Regions from separate parts of the Effusibacillus pohliae DSM 22757 genome, predicted to be linked through region 1. Evidence: a T-box and tRNA genes for the amino acid it is inferred to sense, from the RefSeq annotation. Region 1 holds a T-box; the other holds one or more tRNA genes.
What was found. A T-box is a leader RNA that pairs with one kind of tRNA and senses whether it is charged. The one in region 1 lies ahead of leuS (leucine--tRNA ligase), so its partner is inferred to be a tRNA-Leu.
Positions count from the first base shown of each region.

Region 1 (8,305 bases):
GCAGGTCGACGGCGGACAGCTGGACTTCCGCGTCGTTGTCCAGCGGACAGCCGATGGAGAATGGATGGTTATCGGCATCGTCCCGAAGATCGCTGCCGTCGGCGGCGTGGTGACCAATCTGGTGGCGGGCGGCCGCAAAACCAGCCTCGACTGGTTGACTGAATGGGCTAGCCGGCACGGCAAAACGATCCCGCTCCACCGGCTGGAAACGGCCGTGCTCCGCATCGCCGGTGTATGGTCCAAACGGCTGCCGACATTGGCGATTTTGGGATTTGACATGGGGGTTGACGTGAACGGCAAGGTGTGGATGATCGAGTTGAACACAAAACCGGCGCGCTCGCTGCTGACACCCGCCATGCAGCAAAAATCATACCGGGCGTTCGCCGAATTTGCCCATTATCTTGCCACCCGACGTTGACGTTGCCAGCCCCTTTCCGCATCAACCGCCGCCCGTGACCGCGTGAAAAAATTACGGGATCCTCAGCCGCAGGATCCCGTAGTTTCGTCTTCCGGCAAACCGGTCGTATGTTCTTCCACGCGGACGATCGCATTCTGCGAGTCGACAAACACTACCTTCGGCTTCAAAGCGGCCAGCTCTGCCTCGTCAAAGACCCCCATGCTCAGGATGATCACCAAATCGCCCGGTTGAAACAGATGGGCGGGCGGACCGTTCAGGCAGATTTTCCCCGACCCGGCCGGCGCCGGCAGCGCGTACGTTTTCCAGCGGGTGGCGTTTTGCAGACTGGTGATTTGCACGATTTCGTAGGGACGGATGTCCGCCGCCTGCATTAAAAGCGAATCGATCGTGATGCTTCCCACATAATGCAGTTCAGCCTCGGTGACAGTCGCCCGGTGGATTTTCGCTTTGCACATCAGCCGTTGCATCGCTTCAGCTCACGCTCCCCTTCCCCCGTTTGATGATGTTGCAAACGGTTCGCGGCAGTCATTTTACAGTATGACAGTTTCTGTCGTTCCGCCTTTCTCTGCCAAAAAATCGGGCTTGTGCCGGCAAGCATACCGCCCGGTTTGCCAAAAGGAGCTGGACGGCAGCCGTTTCATTTTCGGAATGGTTGTATATTCTGGAGAAGAATGCACCGCGACTGCCTGTTGATTCTGCTGCAAGGAGGTTCATCAGTGAAGGATTGTTGGTTAACTTGCTCCCGTTGTTCCCGCAAACAACCGATCGACAGCCTGCAGGGACAATGTGAATGCGGCGGTGCCCTGCTGGTCGAATATGACCTGGAACAAGCCGGCCGGACATTGACAAAAGAGTCGCTCGCCACCCGTTCGAGCTCGATGTGGCGGTATCATGAGGTGTTGCCCGTCAGGAACCTGCAGTCGATCGTTTCGTTGGGGGAAGGCTGCACTCCGCTGGTTCGCCTGAACCGCCTGGAGCAGCAACTGTCGATTGCAGACTTGCGGGTCAAACGGGAAGAACAAAATCCGACGGGCAGCTTCAAGTCCCGCGGATTTTCCGCCGCCGTTTCGCTGTTGCAGGAACGGGGCATTTGCAAAGCGGCCGTCCCCTCAAACGGAAATGCAGCGGCTGCTCTCGCCGCTTATGCAGCCCGTGCGGGAATCGAAGCGTACGTACTGATTCCGCAAGACTGTCCGGGCATGATTGTGGAGGAATGCATTCACTACGGTGCACATACCTGTCTGGTGGAAGGACTGATTCATGACGCGGCGCAAATCATCGCGGAAGGCAAAGCGGAACAAGGCTGGTTTAACGTCGGTACGTTAAAAGAGCCCGGCCGGGTGGAAGGCAAGAAAACGATGGGATGGGAGATCGCCGAACAACTCGATTGGCGCCTGCCTGACGTAATCGTCTACCCGACAGGCGGCGGCTCAGGCATCATCGGGTTATGGAAAGCGTTTCAAGAAATGCGGCAAATGGGGTTCGTGCAAGGCGACCTGCCGCGGCTCGTGAGCGTGCAGGAAGCGGGCTGCCAGCCGATCGTCGAGGCAATCGGCCTGCATCGTGCTTTCGTGCAGCCGCCCACCGGTCCCATCACGTCCAACCCTACGGGGATGCGCGTTTCCCATCCGCCAGACGGCAATCTGATCGTGTCGATCCTACGCGAAACGAACGGCACGGCGCTTGCCGTAACAGCGGAGGAAATCGCATCCGCGCAAAAAACGCTCGGCGCTCACGGCATCTCCTCCTCCCCGGAGGGGGCAGCCACTCTTGCAGGGCTGCTGCGGCTACGGGAAACCGGATTTCTCTCTCCATCCGACCGTGTCGTATTGTTCAACACTTCCCATGCGCTCAAATACATTCCCTTCACTCCCTCGCGATCAGTGCCGCTGATTCGGAGCTACAAGGATTTTCTGGATCTCCAAAACAGAACGGCCCCGTCGCAGAGCCAGGGCGGTGGGAAAAACTGATGATTGGGATTGGAGCATCCGCGCTGCCGGATGCAATTTTTTCTACAAAAAATCCCCTCTGTTTCGATCAGAGGGGATGAGTTGAGAACGGTCAAAGCGAAGCGGTGGTCCGGCCGCTGTAATAATGGGTATGGGGAATGCGGCCGCTCACCGTGGTGACGCCTTCAAACAAATGGTAATGGCCGCCGCCCGGTGCGGGAATCGCCGGACCGGTCACCCCCCGGATCACATGCATGTGCCCGTCGTCAAATGATGTGATTGTGTAATAACCGTGCGTATGCGGGACACCGCTCGGCGCTGGTTGGGTGGTTCCCGCGTACCGGTGCCGATGCCCTACGTCAAATGAAGTGACTCCCGCAAAATTGTGCACGTGCAACGGGCGTCCGTCCCAAGTGATCAGGTACATGTCATGTGAATGTTCACCCTCCGCATCGGAATCGCCTGCATGATACATAATTCCGAACACCGGTTGTTCCTTTTTTTCCATTCGGACAGTTCCCCCTCTTCGCATGATGGACCATGCTTTACGCTATGTGCAACCGGGGAACGCCGAAACGGCTATCATCCAAACGAATGGAAAAACGGGAGTCGCGGTTACGACTGGGCAAGCATCTCCAACTACCGAAAAAAAGAGTGCATCCGGCATTAGCCATTTGCACTCCAAGAAAATCGTGTTCCGCGTTTACCCGACGACCACATTCACCAGTTTGCCGGGGACGACGATAAACTTCTTCACCTGTTTGCCTGCCACCTCATCTTTGATCTTCTCCCGCGCCAGCACCAGTTCCCGAATTTCATCCTGCGTTGCGTCCTTCGCCACCACTACACGGTCGCGCACTTTCCCGTTGACCTGGATCGCGTATTCGATCTCATCCTGCACCAGGGCGGCCGGATCGAACGCGGGCCATTTTTGCAGATGGACGCTTTCCGGGTGCCCGATCCGATGCCACAGTTCTTCCGTAATATGCGGTGCCACCGGGGCCAGCAGCAGGATCACCGTCTCGATCGCATCCAGCTTCACTCCCATGTCCGCGTTGTGCGGGTATGCCTGGATCGCGTTGACCAGCTCCATGATGGCAGAAATCGCCGTGTTAAACTGGTACCGTTCGCCGATGTCCTCTGTCACTTTTTTGATGGCAAAATGGGTCTGCTGCCACAGCTTTCTGGCGGCAGGTTGCGAAGGATCGGCGGCCGTCCGGGCGGCAAACCGGTCCGCATGGGTTTCCACCAATCGCCAGACGCGGCCGAGGAAGCGATGGGCTCCCTCCACGCCCTGATCGCTCCATTCCAGGTCACGATCCGGCGGTGCAGCAAACAAAATGAAGGTGCGCGCCGTATCCGCTCCGTACTTGGCGACGATGTCTTCCGGCGACACGACATTGCCTTTCGATTTGGACATTTTGGCCCCTTCCTTGATCACCATCCCCTGCGTCAGCAGGCTTTCAAACGGCTCCTCAAAATTGACGAGACCCGCGTCGTACAACACTTTCGTGAAGAAGCGGGAGTACAGCAAATGCAACACCGCATGTTCGATGCCGCCAATGTATTTGTCGACCGGCAACCAGCGGTTCACCGCCTCCGAGTCGAACGGGCCGTCCGCTTTCTGCGGCGACGTATAGCGCAAGTAATACCAGGACGAGTCAATAAACGTGTCCATCGTATCGGTTTCGCGGGTCGCCTTGCCGCCGCAGGCCGGGCAGGCGGTGTTGACAAACGATTCGTTGGTCGCCAGCGGCGATTTGCCGGCCACTTCAAATTGCACCTCATCCGGCAGCAGCACCGGCAACTGTTCTTTGGGCACGGGAACCGTTCCACAGGCTTCGCAATAGACGATCGGGATCGGGCAGCCCCAGTACCGCTGGCGGGAAATCAGCCAGTCGCGCAGGCGGTAGGACACGGTGCGCTTGCCCTTTCCTTCCCGTTCAAGACTCTCCGAAATCTTTTCGATCGCTTCCACCGTTGGCAGACCGCTGAACTCTTGCGAGTCGACCAATACGCCTTTCTCTGTGTAAGCGGCTTGCAGCGGCAGTGCAAGCGGCTCGCCTTGCGGCTGGATGACCACTTTGATCGGCAGGTTGTACTTCGTTGCAAACTCGAAATCGCGTTCGTCGTGCGCCGGCACTCCCATCACAGCACCCGTCCCGTAATCGGGGAGCACGTAGTTGGCGATCCAGATCGGCACCCGCTCGCCCGTTTTCGGATGAATCGCGTATTCGCCCGTGAACAGTCCGATTTTTTCCGCGTCGGCGGAGGTCCGTTCGATCTCCGATTTTTTCCGTACCTCCTCTACAAATGCACGGATCTCGTCCCGTCTCGGTGAAGTTTGCGTAATCCGTTCCACCGCCGGATGTTCGGGCGCCACCACCAGGTACGTTACGCCGTAAAGCGTATCGGGACGTGTAGTGAACACTGTGAGCGTTTCGTCGTGGCCGTCCACCGCAAACACCACTTCGGTGCCGTGCGATTTGCCGATCCAGTTGCGCTGCATCGTTTTTACCCGTTCTGGCCACCCGGACAGTTTGTCCAGATCGTTCAGCAGCCGCTCGGCGTAATCGGTGATGCGCAGGAACCATTGCTCCAGGTCTTTTTTCACGACCTCGCTGCCGCAGCGCCAGCACTCGCCGTCTTCCACCTGCTCGTTGGCGAGCACCGTAGCGCATTCCGGACACCAGTTGACCGCTCCTTTTTTCTTGTAGGCCAGACCCCTCTCGTAAAACAGCAGGAACAACCACTGCGTCCATTTGTAGTAATCGGGTAAACAGGTGGTCACTTCCCGCTCCCAATCATAGGAAACGCCCAATTCTTTCTGCTGGTTGCGCATAAACGCAATGTTGTCAAACGTCCACGGCGCCGGATGGCTCTGGTTCTTGATCGCCGCATTTTCCGCCGGCATCCCGAACGCGTCCCAGCCCATCGGATGCAGCACGTTGTATCCCTGCATCCGCTTGAAACGGGCCACCACATCCCCGATCGAATACACCCGCACGTGCCCCATATGCAGCCGGCCGGACGGATACGGAAACATTTCCAGACAGTAGTAATAAGGTTGGCCGGACGCTTCGACCGTTTTATGGAGTCCCGACTGTTCCCAGTATTTCTGCCATTTTCTCTCAATTTCCGCCGGTTCGTACTTCCGTTCGCTCATCGACATTCCCTCCTCGTCAGTTCCATCAAAAAAATGAAGAAAACCTCCCACCCCAAAGCCTGACGCTAGGGACGAGAGGTTGGAATCATATGGCCTTCCCGCGGTACCACCCTACTAGACAGAGAACGCACGTTTCCCTGTCCACTCGAGATCCGGTAACGGGGACAATCCGGTTACAGGTACTGGCTTTCCCTGTAACAGCTCGGAGGCGAGTTTCTTCGCCCGCTCCTGCCAACTCCCACCACCCGTTGGCTCTCTGCAAGGATTGGAACGAATACTGCTCCTCGTCAGCGCATGTTCCGTAACAATTTGTCGAAAGGAAAGATTTGATTGTTAGTATACGCACTTCGTTCCCCATTTGTCAACCTGTCGCAATCACTTGTCGCAATCACTCAGGTCAGCACACAAAATATGCACAATGGGCCGATCCAATTTTGCCAGCCAATCGGGACGAGGTTCGCTAGTCCGGTTTCCGAATCTGAAACGTCGAGTGCAAGAGCGTCCAGTTTTGCGGGAACGGATTGCCCAGCATCCAATAGCTGATCCCGCCCAGTTCCAGCTCGCGCACGAGGTGAAATTTCGCCAGCACGGAACGGGCGTCTTCAAACCACACCTGCCGCATCTCATTGCGCGGTCCGCGATACATAAACATGGGCGCCGCCGATTCGGCATGAAAATGGATGTGTCCTTTCGCGCGGATCGCCTGTTCCACAGCCGCTTTCGGCGAGATGCCGGTCGCCCGGTTCCCCTCTTCATACGGTGTCGGCCAGTTGTACCCGTACAGGGCAATGCCCATCAAAATTTTATCCGAAGGAATCACCGTGGTCGCATAGTCAAGCACACGGCGAACCATATTCAGCGGGGCAACCGCCATCGGTGGGCCGCCCACCCAGCCCCATTCAAACGTCATCAGGATCACCCGGTCAGCCAGGCCGCCCAGCGTTCGGTAGTCGAACGCGCCCATCCAAGGATTGTTCGGGTCATCCGCCGTCTTCGGCCCGAGCGTGACGGTGATTGGCAATCCTTCGGACGCCGACGCCTCCGCCAGCTCCCGGACAAAGCAGTTAAACGAATCGCGCTCCTCCGGATGCAAATGTTCAAAATCGATGTTGACGCCTTGATATCCTTTTGTTTTGGCCAGATTCACGATGTTTTCGATCGTCTGCCGGCGGATGTTCGCATCCTGCAAAATGACGTGCGCCAGATCCGGACTGAACCTGTCTCCCTCAAAATTGGTGACCGTCAAAAGCGGCGCCACATGTTCCGCCTTCACCCAGTCGATCAGTTTGTCGTCCGGAATGTCGGACAATGTCCCATCCGGATTGACGGAACGATGAAACACCGACAGATACGTCAGGCAGTCGGCCGCATCCAGCAGAATTTCCTGATCGATACCACCGCCCGTCGGAATCATGAACGCGTTCACATCGATCGTTTTCTCGGCACGAAGCGGCACCGGCAGCCAGATGGTCTCACCGGCCACAAGGTTCTGTTCATCGAGCCGCTCGTTGACCGCCTGAATGATGTGCGGCGGGACTCCCAACTGGCCGGAAATTGTGTCGAGCGTGTCGCCTTCCCGGATTTTGTACGGTTCCAGCGTCGACCGCGGCCCGGCCGGAATCAACAGGCTCATGCCCGGGATCAGTTGATCCCCCTGCAAATCATTGGCTGCCCGAATCCGCTCCGCAGTACCCCCATACCGGTTGGCGATGGAAAAAAGGGTTTCCCCCGACTTGACGACGTGGACGAACATGGCCCCTCCTCCTCACAGGCCCCCAACCAAGCGGCGCTCAGCGAATCGCCAGTCCGTCCGCTTGTTTGATAGGGAAGTCATTCAACCACTACCATACTATTCAGAGGACGGGTAGACATAAAACCAATTTTGTTTCGGCAAAAAAATCGCCCCCGCCCCATCCGCCAAATCGGCGGCAAGGGAGGGGGACTCGTCATCACCGGAACACTGCCGAGGCGCCGGCTCCCCCAGGCGCAGCTTTGGAACTTGCCATCACCGAAACACTTCGCCACCCCGTTTGTATTCCACGTCGCCGACACCTTCCCGGACGTTGGCAGCCCGTGCAGCCACGAAGAAAAAATCGGACAGGCGGTTCAAATAGCGGCGCACTTCTTCATTGATCGGTTCCTGCTCGGCCAGTGTCACCACCCGACGTTCCGCGCGGCGGGCAACCGTACGGCAGACGTGCAACGCGGCAGAGACAGGGGTACCTCCCGGCAGGACAAACCGTTTGATTGGCGGACATTCCGCATCGTACCGGTCGATCCACTGTTCAAGGCGGGTCACCATGTCGGCGGTGATTTTGTACGGGAGCTGCATGCCTTCCGGCGCTTTCACCAGAGCCAGGTCGCTGCCCGCATCAAACAATTCGTGCTGGATTTCCGTCAAATCGTCGATCATCTCTTTGTGTTTCGACCGATCCATCAGGGCGATCGCCTGGCCGACCAATGAGTTCAGTTCATCGACGGTTCCGTACGCTTCCACGCGCACGGAATCTTTTCGCACCCGACCGCCGATGAGGCCGGTCATCCCCTTGTCGCCTGTTCGGGTATAGATTTTCATCTTCCAATCCTCCTTGGCACGAGGCCGAATCATGAGTGTACACTTACAGCTTGTGACTGAAACTCCCGCATCATCGACAACAATTTTTCCACGTCGATCGCCGCCTCGACGATGTCGGCCCACCGGTCGAACGCTTCCTGCCGCCTGCGATGGTTGGAGGTGGTGCGGCCGATCGGCGGCAACCCTTTTTGTTTGCG
Region 1 is NZ_AQXL01000126.1:52,514-60,818, reverse strand. It holds gene C230_RS20305 (YheC/YheD family endospore coat-associated protein) at 1-418, shown strand, start outside; gene panD (aspartate 1-decarboxylase) at 481-885, opposite strand; gene C230_RS0112365 (threonine synthase) at 1,135-2,388, shown strand; gene C230_RS0112360 (YmaF family protein) at 2,480-2,875, opposite strand; gene leuS (leucine--tRNA ligase) at 3,071-5,533, opposite strand; T-box leader at 5,598-5,833, opposite strand; gene C230_RS0112350 (glycosyl hydrolase family 18 protein) at 5,994-7,286, opposite strand; gene C230_RS0112345 (cob(I)yrinic acid a,c-diamide adenosyltransferase) at 7,539-8,108, opposite strand; gene C230_RS0112340 (cobyric acid synthase) at 8,138-8,305, opposite strand, start outside.

Region 2 (6,642 bases), on a different contig from region 1:
GACTGCTCCAATCGCGATGGCTTTGGCAGGCGATATTTTCCAGGGAGCGGCCCGCAGCAAAGCGCTTGGCATCATCGAAGCATCGAACGGGCTGGGAAAAGTCCTGAGTCCCATACTCGGCGTGCTGCTCTCGATGATCACCTGGTTTGCGGTTTTTTTTGCGTTTCCGCTGTTGTGCGTGCCCGCTGCTTTGGCGATCTGGTTTTTTATCAAGGAACCAAAAAAGGACAAAGCCGCGCAAAAAGTAACCCACTACCTGCGCGCGCTGAAGGTTATTTTCAAACGGGAATGGAAATGGCTTCTGACCGCTTACTTTGCAGGCGCCAGCGCACTTTTCATTTTGTTTGGCGTATTGTTTTATCTGTCGCATCTTTTGGAAGACAAATATGCGATCGACGGTCTGCTGAAAGGCGCCATTCTGGCGGTTCCCTTGCTCGCCATGTCGTCGACGTCCTATATCACGGGAGCAAACATCAAAAAGCAAAAAAGGTTGATGAAAACGCTGATTGTGACTGGCATGCTGCTGATTGCGATCCCGCTCGGGTTGGCTTCCTTTGTTACAAACGCGTACGTCTTGCTGGGATTGCTGGTGATGAGCGGTATCGGCACGGGACTCGTGCTGCCCTGCCTGAATATGCTGATCACCTCAGCCGTCAGTATGGAAGAACGCGGGATCGTCACATCTTTTTACGGCTCCGTCAGATTCCTGGGAGTGGCGATCGGGCCACCCGTCTTCACCTGGTTGATGGACCTGTCCCGCTTGGTTATGTTCTTGTCGGTGGCCGGGCTCGCCTTTTTGTCCGCCGCGCTGGCGATGTGGCTGATTCGCGTCCCAGCGGAGAAGCCCGAATCCCCACCCGCCCCCAATTCGATCGCCTCCGAATCCCTGCGGAAGTTGTTGGCAAAACGAAAAGCACGGGCGTAACACCAGCTCCCGTTTTTCGCATACGATAATGGAGCCCACAGGTTGTAAACGCCAGGAGGTGACAAACCCCGACGGGGATTCCCTGCACAGCACAGAACAGCAAAGAAAGGGGTTTTGGGAGATGAACGATTTTTTGCCACAAAAACCGTGGGACACAGTCCTGCGTGATCCACTACCGGGCCGCAACCTGAAACCGCGTACTTGCGGTCTCAGCATGGTGATCGATAAGGGGCTGGGAATCCGGGAAACGTTGGACCTGGCAGAATTGGCAGCCCCTTACATCGATTTCTTGAAATTGGGTTTTGGCACATCGATGCTCTATTCGAAATCGCTGCTGCAAAACAAAATCAATATTTTGCGGGAACATGACATTCATGTCTACCCGGGCGGAACCTTACTGGAGACGGCCGTGCTGCAAGGTTGTTGGAAGGACTTCATGCGCACTTCAAAAAAACTGGGATTCACCGCGATCGAAGTTTCCGACGGCACGGTCACGATCGATCTCGAACTGCGCCGGCAATTGATCCAGGAAGCGAAACATATCGGATTTCTCGTTTTGAGCGAAGTAGGGAAAAAAGAATCGGGCGTCCACCTGCCTATCGAAAAACAGTTGGAACTGATCCGGCACGATCTGGACTGCGGTGTTTTCAAAGTGATTATTGAGGGACGGGAATCCGGAAAGGATGTAGGCATCTACGAAGCGAGCGGGGCGATCCGCAAAGACGATGTCGACCGCCTGCTGGAACAGCTGACCTCGGCCGACTGCATTATCTGGGAAGCCCCCTTGAAATCGCAGCAAGAAGCGCTGATCGCTCAATTTGGCCCGAATGTGAATCTCGGCAATCTGTTTCCGCACGACATTATAACGGTCGAGTCGTTGCGCCGAGGGCTGCGCAGCGATACGCTGCGTCTGGCGATGTGCAGGAACCGATTGCCGGACGATGATTCGTTATTGCCGGCGACCGCCCGATTTTGATTCGCATATCCCCGTTCCCCTGTCCATATATTTGTATGGACGGAACAAGGGGTGGGCGTATGGCCGGAGACATGATACTCGTCATGCTGATCATTGTGGGCATCATCGGTCGGGCCAGCATTTTGGCCACCGCTGCCAGCGTTTTGCTGATTTTGAAACTGTCGAATCTGCAGCGGTTCTTCCCGACGCTGGAACGGCGCGGGCTGGAAATCGGTTTGTTGTTCCTGATGATTTCCGTGCTGGTGCCGCTCGTCAACGGCAAAATCCAATCGAAAGACTTGTGGGGAACCTTTTTCACCGTATCGGGACTGTTCGCCGTCATCGGCGGTGTGCTGGCCACCTACCTGAACGGGCAGGGACTCAACATGCTGCGACTGGAACCGCAATTGATGCTGGGGCTGGTGATCGGGTCGATCATCGGCATCGTGTTTTTCAAGGGGATCCCCGTCGGCCCCTTGATGGCGGCCGCGATCACCGCCTTGTTGATGAAAATGTATCTGTGGCTCCGCTAGAGCCTGAACAAAAAAAGAGACGGGGCTCCGTCTCCTTAGTTCACAAAATATTGATTGAGCGTTAAAAAGGCGGTGTCTTGGATGATGAGTTTTCCGTATTCGTCCAGAACCGCTTTTGTCACGTTGGACAGTGTTCCATACTCGTGCAGAATCGACCACAAAGCGTCGACTTCCTCCTGCTCCATCTCCGCTTCGTCGATGTAGAGGAAATAACGCCCTTTGTAATGATACAGCGAGGCGTTCAAATCGAACGACGCATGCACCATTCTGGCTGCGCTCAACACATGTTCAAAATCGTCAAATACAAACGTCAGGGCAGTGGATGCGTCGACCGAAATAATCGGCTCATCCGCTTCCATTTCCTCTTTATGATCAATTTCCTCCGGCAGCGAGGGAACTTGCGTGACGATCACAACAACGCCTTCCGTCGGCATTGTGAACGCTTCCACAGCAATCGGACCGATCACTTCGAAGCCGACTTCCAGGTACGCCTGCTCCATCATATCCCAGAACAGTTCTTGCACCTTACGGCCATTTTGCCAGATTTCATCCCGGTCGATGCCTCTTTCTTCGAGATCTTCATAGCTGATGAAGATCCTCACCTTGTTATGACCAAGCCTTTCGACTACCATTCGGATCACTCCTTTAAAAAAAGGGAGTTGGGACTTCTGCACAACATCCTGCAGAGGAGCCGGCCGCTCCCCTCCGGCAGCGGACGTCCGTCAGTCGGAAGCGTCGTAACAACAGGCAATCCTTCGGTACGTAGAGAGGCTTCCTAAATGATTTACAAAATGCAGATGGAATGTATTGCACTCATTGTACCAGTTCTTCTCCATCCGGTCTATAGGGGGATCCACATCCCGGGTCACCCCTATGTCGATTGGCGAAACAGCAGTTCATGCGGCAGAACTACGGAAAATTCCTCGACCGGTTCATCGTGGATCAGTTTGGTCATAAACCGCATCGCGACCGCCCCCATGTCGTAAATCGGCTGCGCGATTGTCGTCAGTTCCGGCCGCACCATGCTTGCCAGTCTGGTATTGTCAAACGCCACCACTTTGACTTGCTCCGGAACGGACAGTCCGGCATCCAAACATGCGTGAATCGCCGCCACACCAAGCTCGTCGCTGACCGCCACGATGCCGTCCGGTAGCTGGTCTTGCAACTCTTTTTGCAAAACGGCCAGCCCGGATTCGTAGCGCAGGTCCGGACATTCCAGAATCCGCGGTTGCAACCCGCCGTTTGCGAGCGCTTTCCGATATCCTTTTTTCCTTGGTTCGCCAGTCACAGGATGACCAGCCGGACCGCTCAGCAGCAGGATGCGCTTGCAGCCTTTTTCAACCAGCAATCGGGTCGCGTCATAAGCCGCTTGCCGATTGTCGATGTTGACCGACGGAATTCGCTTTTCGGGATCGACGGTGGCGCACAGCACAACCGGCAATTGTGCCTGTTCGAACGCTTTTAACAGCTCCGCAGTCAAATGATCTCCCATAAACAGGATGCCATCCACCTGTTTTTCCCACATGGTGCCAATCAGGTCGATCTCGCGCTCGGTTTGGGCATCCGAATTACTCAAAATGATCTGATAGTCGTACATGGTTGCGATGTCTTCCATCCCCCGTACCATTTCTGCTACGAACGGGGCTGACACGTCAGGCACAATGATGCCGATCGTCTTCGTCTTTTTGCTGGCCAGCCCTCGCGCCACAGCGTTCGGTCGATAACCGAGCTCGCGAATCGCGTCCAGTACTTTTTTCTTTGTTTCTTCTTTCACAACCGCCGTGCCGTTTAGCACGCGCGAAACGGTGGCCATCGACACACCGGCCGCTCTTGCCACATCATATATGGTTACACTCACCACGATTCACCTACTTTACCATCCAAAGGTTGCTTGTCTTTCTATCATAACACATATGGCAATACAAAAAACACAGGAACTGCTTCCTGTGTCTGTAACATCGGATCGCATGAGAATTTCCGGGGCCTGCCGAATAGGCGGGGTACAGAAAACGAATTGTGTCGCTTTGCGAGCAACTGGCGCGCCCTGAGAGATTCGAACTCCCGACCTTTTGATTCGTAGTCAAACGCTCTATCCGACTGAGCTAAGGGCGCAGGATGAAATTGGTGAATGGTGCGGATGAAGGGACTCGAACCCCCACGGTTTCCCGCTGGAACCTAAATCCACCCCACGCTTAAATGTCCTACAATCCGCGCCGTTACTTGGTTTCTCCTCTCGTGACTATCGTTAGTTTAACTGGATTCTTATCCGCACTGGATGTCGTTTTTGGGGGAAATCCAGTGCGGTTAAAATGATAGCATGGACAAGCGTTTTTTGCAAGTAGTTCGGCACGAATTTACCGATTGACCCCGAGATTGTGAAAATTATTTGTAAATTTTAGGTACGACGGGAACCTCTTCGCTTTACCGATTTTACCCTCGCGTAATACGTAATATTGGCGCGGCTTGTCGTTCTCGTCGAGTAAATTTTACCTTCGGGAAAAGATTGCGCTGTTTGTTTGGAGGTTGAGTTGCATAGTCGGACGTGGTGGTCTGAGGCAGCGTTTCGCCGATTGAAGGGAACGTACGGAACGATGAGATGGAGTGTATTGATGAAGCCTTATCGGACTTAGAAGTAAAGCCATGATCCTGGCTAATCATTACAACAGGTAAATCGTGTCATACTTTCTGTTGAGTCCTCAATAACGATTCGTCACGACAACGATTGGTTTAACGTAGAGTGTTGTAATAGAAAAAATTCGCAGGCACCGCAAAATTAACGGCTGTCCTGCGATTATTAAAACAAATACTCTTATAACTCTGCATCCACTTGAAACGTGAATGTCGAGACTCCATCCAATTTTTTATCCGCAACCGCTTCAAAACTTTTCTTTTGCCCAGGGTCAAGATCGAGTACAACTCCTGTGGCGGTGCCAAGTAACTTTCCGCCTGCATCATAGAAATTCACTTTAAACGCCACGGATCGTTTAGCGGAACCATTATTTGTAATCTCTCCGATCACTCTGGTGAACATGATACCGCTGTTATCTAATGTGTAGTTACTGAATGTATAGTTGCCGACTGTTTGTGAAGCAGAATTTTTACTGCTATTAATGATCACCGTCTATGTACTTCCATCCCAATCGACTTTCGCCCCCAAATTTTCAGCCACAAAACGAGCAGGTACGTATGTACGTCCATTGTATTCAAGCACTGTGAATCCTTCCGGTAACGACTTCTCTACGCCGTCAAACTTAAATTTGAAGTTCACAAAGTGCACCGGCCCGTCAGCAAATGCAGCTCCTGCGCTTGCAATTACGCCGCCCATAACCAAACCCGCAATAAGTTGTTTGTGCTTTCTAAACACCTTTACCCTTCTCCTCTCACTTTTTCGAATCATCAGATATATATGTTCGATATCGACAAAAAATTTTCCTTCTTTATATTTGATTTCTTAGAATTAACTAAATAATCACTCTCTTGTCCATCAAAGTTTTTTGTCGTTTACGAATGGTATCATCGTTTCGACGTTCCTTTTTCTTTTAGACCCCCAAGATTTCAAAAACGCTACAAAAAATTTTTTCGGGATAGCCTGATTTCTCGTTTAGTGATTCACGCAGACCAGGGGCTTACCCTGGGGACGTCGCAGGGGCTGCCGTATATCGGAAATCCCGAGGTTGTACAATCGTGCACGGAAAATCCGAGGGGCGGCGCTCAGAAGCCGTGAGTCATTTCTTGCCGGACGGAGGCTGTACCCCCTCGTACCAATCGTTGAATCGGTCGGTTTGAGTGGATTGTCCAAAATTTGAGCGAACACCACTTCTTCATATGCCGATGGACAAGCAACTGCTAAACTGTACGCTTGCAAGCGCTAATCCGGACGGTTGCTTCTTGTCACCAAGTTATAAAATGGTACGGATCATTGTTCCAAAAACCTTCGTATATGGGACGCTTGTAATCCACTCGAAAATAACCCCATTGAGACAAGCAAAATCAGTTTCAAAACCCGTATCAAAATCTATGTTGCAAAAACGTACCTGATTATGATACAATCAAGTCAACAAATGGTAAGGGGGCCGGTAAAAATGCGTATAGGTTATGCACGGGTATCTACAGTCGATCAATCGTTGGATCTACAGCTTGACGCTCTGAAAGAAGCGGGCTGCGAACGTATTTACACGGAGAAAGCCAGCGGCGCTAAAGACGATCGGCAGGAACTCCAGAGAGCATTA
Region 2 is NZ_AQXL01000098.1:1,107-7,748, reverse strand. It holds gene C230_RS19395 (MFS transporter) at 1-925, shown strand, start outside; gene comA (phosphosulfolactate synthase) at 1,047-1,901, shown strand; gene C230_RS0103995 (DUF441 domain-containing protein) at 1,961-2,413, shown strand; gene C230_RS0103990 (adaptor protein MecA) at 2,449-3,045, opposite strand; gene C230_RS0103985 (substrate-binding domain-containing protein) at 3,285-4,271, opposite strand; tRNA gene C230_RS0103980 (tRNA-Arg) at 4,449-4,525, opposite strand; tRNA gene C230_RS22340 (tRNA-Leu) at 4,543-4,625, opposite strand; gene C230_RS0103975 (FxLYD domain-containing protein) at 5,223-5,531, opposite strand; gene C230_RS0103970 (copper amine oxidase N-terminal domain-containing protein) at 5,535-5,777, opposite strand; gene C230_RS0103965 (recombinase family protein) at 6,496-6,642, shown strand, end outside.
Region 2: it encodes a tRNA-Leu, which carries the amino acid that the T-box ahead of leuS (leucine--tRNA ligase) is inferred to sense. The anticodon was not compared.